Spartinivicinus marinus: one gene and its partner. The protein of the gene in region 2 interacts with the protein of the main gene of each other region in a pairwise test. Links are inferred from orthologs where the notes say so. Each region holds a gene or a part of one and is shown on either strand. Other genes may lie near its edges.

Region 1 (3,517 bases), 570 kb from region 2 along the record:
GAAGACAACCAGACAGCGGTAACTATTCATGTCTGTCAGGGCGAGCGGAAGCGTGCGCAAGAAAATAAGTCGCTTGGTCGCTTTGACTTAAGTGATATTCCTCCTGCACCACGTGGCGTGCCACAGGTTGAAGTAAGCTTTGATATTGATGCAAATGGTATTTTGCATGTGTCTGCGAAAGATAAAGCAACAAATAAAGAGCAATCTATCGTTATCAAGGCATCTAGCGGTTTGTCAGATGATGAAATTGATAAAATGGTGCGTGATGCAGAGGCCCACGCTGAGGAAGATCGTAAGTTCGAAGAGCTAATCGGTGTTCGTAACACAGCTGACTCTATGATTCATGCAACTCGCAAGACTTTAGAAGAAGCAAAAGACAAAGTTACTGCGGACGAAAAAGAGAATATTGAAAAAGCCATTAGCGAACTTGAAGAAGTCGTGAAAGGTGATGACAAAGAAGCGATTGAAGCAAAAACAAAGGCGCTAACAGATGCCTCAGCTAACCTGGCACAAAAGCTGTATGCTGAGCAAGCAGCAGATGGTCAGGCACAGCAGCCGCAAAATGAAGCTGCAGACGATAAAAAAGCTGAAGACGCTGTTGATGCAGAGTTTGAAGAAGTTAAAGATGACAATAAGTAGTTGCCTTTGGCAAACGTGTTGTCTATAGCAGTCTGACCAACGCGGGAGGGATCTCCCGCGTTGTTGTTTCTGTGATAAGGAGACTGCACTGAATTATTATTAACCAGTGAACTAACTGGCAGGTTATTGTTTATGGCCAAGCGTGATTACTATGAGGTGCTCGGGGTTGCCAAAGATGCCTCGGAGCGGGATCTAAAAAAAGCTTATCGCCGGATGGCGATGAAGTACCATCCTGATCGTAACCCTGACGATAAGGATTCTGAAAATAAGTTTAAAGAGGTTAATGAAGCCTTTGAAATCTTATCCGATTCTCAAAAACGGGCTGCATATGATCAGTATGGCCATGCAGGGGTTGATCCTAGCCAAGGTGCTGGAGGGTTTGGCGGCTTTGGTGCGGGAGGCGCTGGTAGCTTCAGTGATATTTTTGGTGACGTATTTGGGGATATTTTTGGTGGCGGCGGCGGTGGTGGTCGTAGCCAGAGTAGTGTTCAGCGAGGAGCTGACTTACGCTACTCCTTGGAGTTAGAGCTAGAAGAGGCGGTTAAAGGCGTAAGCAAAAAAATTCGCATTCCTACCCAGGTGGAGTGTGGTACTTGTGATGGCTCAGGTGCGAAAAAAGGCTCTAAGCCTGAAACCTGTACTACTTGTGGTGGTATAGGCCAGGTAAGAATGCAGCAGGGCTTCTTCTCTGTACAGCAAACCTGTCCTGCTTGTCATGGTAGCGGGAAAGTAATTAAAGACCCATGTCATTCATGCCATGGCTCTGGACGAACGGAAGAATATAAGACGCTATCGGTTAAGGTGCCAGCAGGTGTTGATAGTGGCGACAGAATTCGCTTAGCGGGTGAAGGTGAGGCTGGGTTTAATGGAGGACCTCCTGGCGACTTGTATGTGCAAGTTTATGTTAAGGATCACCCTATTTTCCATCGAGACGGTAAACATCTTTATTGCGAAGTGCCGATTAGCATCATTGATGCGGCCTTGGGTGGAGAGCTGGAGGTGCCTACCTTGGATGGTCGAGTCAAATTGAAAGTGCCACCTGAAACCCAAACTGGCAAGCTATTCAGGTTAAGGAATAAAGGAGTAATACCTGTTCGTGGAGGCTCTCAAGGTGACTTACTGTGTCGGGTAGTGGTGGAAACGCCAGTAAATCTAACAGTCAAACAGAAAGAGTTATTAAAAGAGCTTCAAGATTCCTTTGAAGCAGAAGGCCATCATCGGCAGTCGCCAAAAAAGACTTCGTGGTTTGAAAATGTCAAAAACTTCTTTGGTGACATGAAGGTTTAGGGGGAGTGAGCATGACCCGAATAGGGGTAGTAGGTGTATCTGGTCGGATGGGTAAAGCATTGGTAGAAGCTTGCCAGAATGACCAACAAGTTGAACTCACCCTGGCTGTACAAAGAACTGGTAGTAGCTTGATTGGTGTTGATGTAGGTGAGTTGGCGGGTGTTGGTAAAGTTGGTCTGATTGTAGTTGATAATCTTGTAGAGCAGATCAGTCAGGTTGACGTAGTAATCGACTTCACTCGTCCTGATTTCACCTTAGCTAATCTGGAAATTTGTAAGGCACATAAAAAGCCAATGGTCATAGGTACCACTGGCTTTTCTGATGAAGAAAAACAGCAAATTCAACAGGCAGGGAATGCTATTCCTATTGTGTTAGCGCCAAATACTAGTGTTGGAGTTAACTTGAGCTTGAAGTTGCTGCAACTGGTAGCTCAAGTCATGGGTGATGAGGCTGATATTGAAATTGTGGAAGCTCATCATCGTCATAAAGTGGATGCGCCTTCAGGCACAGCCTTGCGAATGGGTGAAGCAGTTGCAGATGCCCTTGGTCGAGATTTGTCTCAGTGCGCTGTTTATGGGCGTGAAGGTATCACAGGTGAACGTGATCCGCAGACGATTGGTTTTGCCACTGTCCGTGCAGGCGATATTGTGGGCGAGCACACAGTAATGTTTGCAACTGAAGGTGAGCGCCTGGAAATTACCCATAAAGCCAGTAGCCGACAAACTTTTGCTAAGGGAGCACTGAGAGCGGCGAAATGGCTTCAGCAACAACCAGCCGGTTTTTATGATATGCAGGATGTGCTGGCATTAAATTAAATTTTTGCTAGACCAAACAGATGGGTTCATATAAAATTCCGTCAATTTGTGCCGACTGAACGGTTAAGGTTTGTACGTAGTTGGTAATTGTTATAATTAAGTCAGTTGTCGACTATATTTATTTCATTAAATAGCGCAAGCCTTAAAGCTCTTTATCAATGAGTAAGTTATTTAAAAGGCGATATTAAATATCCCAAAAAAATAGCTGCTCGCAGAAAAGCGGGATGAAACATTTTGTTACATCTCGCTTTTTTATGGCCTACAAAAATGTTTGGTTAATTTATTTACAGGGGAGATTTTCATTGGCTAAGGCAGCAATTCTCGCTCTCGAAGATGGCAGTATTTTTCGAGGGGTTGCCATCGGCGCTGAAGGTTACGCCAGTGGTGAAGTAGTTTTTAATACTGCAATGACAGGCTATCAAGAAATTCTCACTGATCCCTCCTATGCCCGCCAGCTTGTTACGCTTACTTATCCTCATATTGGAAATACCGGAACTAATCAACAAGATGAAGAATCTTCCCAAATTTGGGCAGGTGGCTTGATTATCCGTGATTTGCCATTGTTAGCTAGCAACTGGCGAAATGAGCAGTCTTTATCGGACTACTTGGCTGAGCGAAATATTGTTGCGATTGCTGAAATTGATACCCGCCGGCTAACTCGTTTATTACGAGAAAAAGGTACACAAAACGGTTGCATTATAGCAGGCGAAAACTTAGATGAGGACAAAGCAATTGCTTTGGCAAAAGACTTTCCTGGCTTAAAAGGAATGGATTTA
Region 2 (4,623 bases):
TCAGAGGTATGGCTCATGACCTGATCAATAATGACTTTTAGACCATGACTATGAGCTGTTTTTAGTAATTGATCAAAGTCGTCTAATGTGCCAAAAATTGGATCAACATCGCGGTAGTTGGCAATGTCATAACCAAAGTCTTTCATCGGTGAGGTAAAAAAAGGCGACAACCAAATAGCATCGACATGAAGACTGGCAATATAATCCATTTTTTGGGTAATGCCTGCTAAGTCACCGATACCATCCTGATTGGAATCAAAAAAGCTACGTGGATAGACTTGATAAATGACCCCACCACGCCACCATTCTTGTTGTGATTGCATATGATGTGCTCTTTTTTATAGGAGTAATATTTAGCCAAAGCGAATCATTCGCGAAGGGTATAGTTAATGCTATTTTGAGCTGAAAGGCTGTTTTAGGCATCCTCCTAGCTAATCTTTTTTTGGGGGGAGTTAGGGGGATGAGAAAGTGCAGGGCTTATTATCGTTTCTACTACTGTTTAAATAAAGCCTGCTCACCCTAAGAGGCTGTCGCAAAAGCTAGCGGATATGGGGTGACAGGGTGTTCTGTAGCTGCGACAAGGAAGTCGCTTTAGTTCTTGATGGGCCAGGGATGGCACTTCAAGAGCGGCATAAGAATATCCTGTTATTCCGTATCAGACACTAGACTTATTTTCAACACCTTCCTAAGTAGGTAGGGTATCAAGCAGTAGGATATTTTTCCGCCGCTCTACAAGGCCATCCTTGGCCTTTAGAGCTAAAAAGGCATCCATGCCTTAGCTGCAAAATAACCTACTACTTCATACCTTAACCTAATGTACGATTGAAACGCTGAGAATCCCCCTAAATATTATTCACGAAGCGTATAAATAGGCTGTAGTAGCTGCTCAGCCAGCGCTTTGGCTTCCTGCCGGTTAGCGACATTTAATTTCTGATAAAGGCTGCGAATATGGGTTTTGATTGTACTGTGAGCAACAGCTAGTTTATCAGCTATTTGCTCATTCCCTAAGCCTGTATAAATCAGATTAAGTACTTGCCATTCCCGTTTAGTCAGTGGGGTGGTTTTTAATAATTCCGGTACATTAGGTTGCGATAAAATATCGTCAATGACTGCTTCATCAATAGAGAGCTTGTTCTGTTGACTGAGACTAGGCTGTTGCCGGGATAACTCAATTAACCGTTCTGCTCGCTGTTGAGAAAGGGGCTCAAGTGGTTGTTCTTTGATTAATGCTTTTAGCATGATAACCAGCAGTTTACCTAACCGTAAAAAACTGCCAATAAAGCCTGTGGTGTTGGCTAGCTGAAGGGCTTGATGGAGATGGTTTAATGCTTGCTCTCGCTGTTCTTGAAGCCAATAAGCATGAGCGAGGCAAATATGGTTACGATTTTGGTCAGTAACGAGTTGATAACGAATGGCTTGCTGTTGTAAATCATTAAGTAAATCAATAGCTGTTGTATAGTGTTTTAAATAAATATCAGCTCTTGCGATGTTCCTGGCCTGACATTGTACAAAGTGGTTTGTAGCAGATGACACTTCATGGGTTTGTTGTTGCCACTGATAAATAAGATCCTGTTGATCTGTTGCATGCCAATAAGTAAGCAGGGTCGCTTCAGCATTTGCTTGCCAGTCGCGGTGGTAAGTTTCTTTCTCCAACAACTGCTGTACAGTGGCTAGATAATCAGTACACAACGATCGGTCACCTTGGGCTAATGCGACTTTAGCAAGCAACACATAACATTGCATAGACCACTTTTTATCTTGCTGAGTTAAACTATTAATGCCTTCCAAAGCACTTTTTTCGGCGGCAGCCAAATTGTGCCATTCCCATAAAACCTGAGCACGGGCCCGATGGATAAACTCCATGGTTGGCAGGTGAGCCACTTGGTGTTCATTGGCGTATTGAATGGCTTTGTCCTGAATACGATAGGCTTTTTGCAGATAGCCTTGGGCGACGCTAATTTCTGATTGTTGGCATAAAGTCCAAAGGACGATTTGGCTCGCCTGACGTTGTTGAGCCAGCTCTTCAACTGTTTCCATTAATTGCTGGGCTTTGGTGAGTTTGCCTTGGCAGAATTGTGCTTCGCCCAGGGCCGATAGTGCGGCAATTCTAGCCCTATGGCGCTTCTCTGGTAATAGCGCTAATGCTTTAGCGGCAAGCTGATGCGCCTGCTCAGGGTGGTCTTGGTTCATTGCCACTTGAGCCTGCACGGTGGCAAATTCGCCTTCAACAATTTGCCACTGACTGGCTTCTAACTGCTGGGGGAGAATTGCTTCTGCCCGTTTTAAAAGAAGCGCTACTTGCGCGTATTGATATTGTCCCTGCGCAATCCAGGCCGCTAACATGGTTAACCTAGCACTGCTAGCGATTACGTTATCGGCCAGTTTAGCAAGTGCTTGCTGGAGCAGTTGAAGCTGGCCCTGTTGATAGAAAGACCAGCCATGTTGTTCTAAAAGCTTGGCAACTGTCTCAAGATGATTAGCTTGTTGGGCATGTTTAAGCGCTTCTTCTGGGTATCCTGCTTGGCTCCATGCTTCACAGGCTTTTAAATGGAGTGAATTAATTTGCTGTGGTTTTTCTTTAGTCAGTTGATGGCACAGAAAGTTGGCAAATAGAGGATGATAACGGTACCACTGACGTAAATTATCTTGGGGAATTAAAAAAAGCCCCCGCTTTTCTATTTGTTCCAATAAAGCCTGTGCGTGGGGATAACCTGTCAAGGTACTGGCGATTTGCTGGTTAAAGCGCTCAAGGATAGCGGTTTGCAGTAAAAAGTCTTTAAGTTCAGAAGAAACCTGGGCTAAGACTTCTTCGGCTAAATAGTCCAAAATAACGGCATGGCCCTGAGCGAGCGCATTAGCCAAGTCAGAAAAACCTTTTGCATTATCTGCAGAAAGCGTCATTAGTTGTAGAGCAGGTGGCCAGCCTTCCACATGTTGTAATAAATCACTCACCTGGGTTGATGTGATCTGAAAGGGCAAATATTGCTCAAAAAATTGTTGGGTATCACTCAGTGAAAAAGCCAGTTGGCCAGCCGTTAATTCTAATAATTGACCTTTTAATTTTAAATTACTAATACCCAGTGGGGGTATGCTGCGACTAGTAATAATTATTTGCCATTGACTGGGTAAATGTTTAATTAGAAAGCTGATCCCCTGATGAATTTTCTCATTATTAATTAGGTGGTAGTCATCTAAAACCAGGGTTAATGGTGAGATCTGTTGTTGCGATAACTCACTAAATAATTGAGAAAACAGTAGCTCTAAATTATTAATTTGTCCGCGCATGGCGCTAGCTAGTGTATGTGTACTACAGTCTATAGCCTGCTTTAAACTTGCTAACAGATAGGCTGCAAAACGGGTAGGTTCGTTATCAGCTATATCAAGCGAGTACCAAGCAACAGGAGCGGGAGATTCAGCCAGCCAATGGCTAGTCAAGGTGGTTTTTCCATACCCCGCAGGTGCATGGACTAACACTAATTTAGCCGTGTGATGGCTTGCCAGTAACTGGTTAAGTGACGATCTAACCAATATTTTACTGGCGATTTCTGGCACTGATATTTTTGAGGGCAATAAAATAAATGGGTCGTTGCCTTCGTATGTCATAGTATTACTCGAAACTACAATACTCTATCAATGAGTATTTATTGGCCACTTATATATAAGGGTACCTCTATAAGTGTGCTTTTTTAGAGGTTACCCATTAATTATTCTTATCTATTTCGTCAACCTAACAGGTTGATAAATTATCTGCAAGGAAGTTAATCATTACTTATTGGTAGTTTATTAACACCCTGTACCTGTTAAAGATATTCACTACGCCATTATTCTACGCCCCCAATAATAAGCTAAGGGAGGATGTATTAGATGACTTGAGTCGTCATGATGAATACACTTGCCTTTGCTACGAGGTAATGCATAAAACGGACATTACTACACGGATACGTTATAGATCAAAAGCACCCTTGCCTGTAGTAGGTGCTAATTATTCGGCAAAAGCTGTGAAGGTACCAATTATCATGTCAAGTAATAATAAAAGTGTTGTTTCATATTTTCACCTTAAACCCATCTCAACCTGGCTAGCGGCATCATTATTGACTGTTTCTGCAGGGCAGGCCTTGGCGGTTGATTTCCATGGCTATATTCGATCCGGTATTGGTACGACGTTGGGGGGAGGGGATCAAGCCTGTTTTAAAGCCAGGGGAGCTAGTGCAAAGTATCGGTTAGGGAATGAATGTGAAACTTATGCAGAAATTGGTTTGGGGCAGGAATTATACAATGAAGGTGGAAGGCGCTTTTATGTTGATACCATGATTGCTTATGTGTCTAATCAGGCCAATGACTGGGAGCCATTAGATGGGAGTGATGACGTTGGGGGAGGAAAAGGCTCATTAAGACAAATGTATGTAAAAGGGGAAAATGTCATTGATGCTTTGCCAGGCGCTACCCTATGGGCTGGTAAACGTTATTATCAACGTCATGATGTACATATCAACGATTATTATTATTGGGATGTATCAGGACCTGGTGCTGGTATCGAAGGGATAGATCTTGGCTTTGGTAAATTATCTCTCGCTTGGGTGCGTAATTCAGATGAAGACTATATGTCTGAAGGTGCACAGTCTG

The links. The genes of interacting proteins can lie anywhere in the genome.
Region 1: the proteins of malT (region 2) and dnaJ interact in binary tests that used the Escherichia coli proteins (3 or more experiments, as listed by UniProt). The link is inferred for Spartinivicinus marinus from one-to-one orthologs.

The regions. Positions count from the first base shown.
Region 1 is NZ_JAPJZK010000001.1:3,796,075-3,799,591, forward strand. What follows is about bases 1-2,848. They hold dnaJ (molecular chaperone DnaJ), read left to right. Parts: upstream 1-771; coding sequence 772-1,926; downstream 1,927-2,848. Other genes in these bases: dnaK (molecular chaperone DnaK), read left to right, coding at 1-639; dapB (4-hydroxy-tetrahydrodipicolinate reductase), read left to right, coding at 1,938-2,741. In the rest of the region: carA (glutamine-hydrolyzing carbamoyl-phosphate synthase small subunit), read left to right, coding at 3,044-3,517.
Region 2 is NZ_JAPJZK010000001.1:4,364,899-4,369,521, forward strand. What follows is about bases 650-3,932. They hold malT (HTH-type transcriptional regulator MalT), read right to left. Parts: upstream 3,604-3,932; coding sequence 850-3,603; downstream 650-849. In the rest of the region: OQE68_RS19530 (alpha-glucosidase), read right to left, coding at 1-323; OQE68_RS19540 (maltoporin), read left to right, coding at 4,017-4,623. UniProt on the Escherichia coli protein: Positively regulates the transcription of the maltose regulon whose gene products are responsible for uptake and catabolism of malto-oligosaccharides.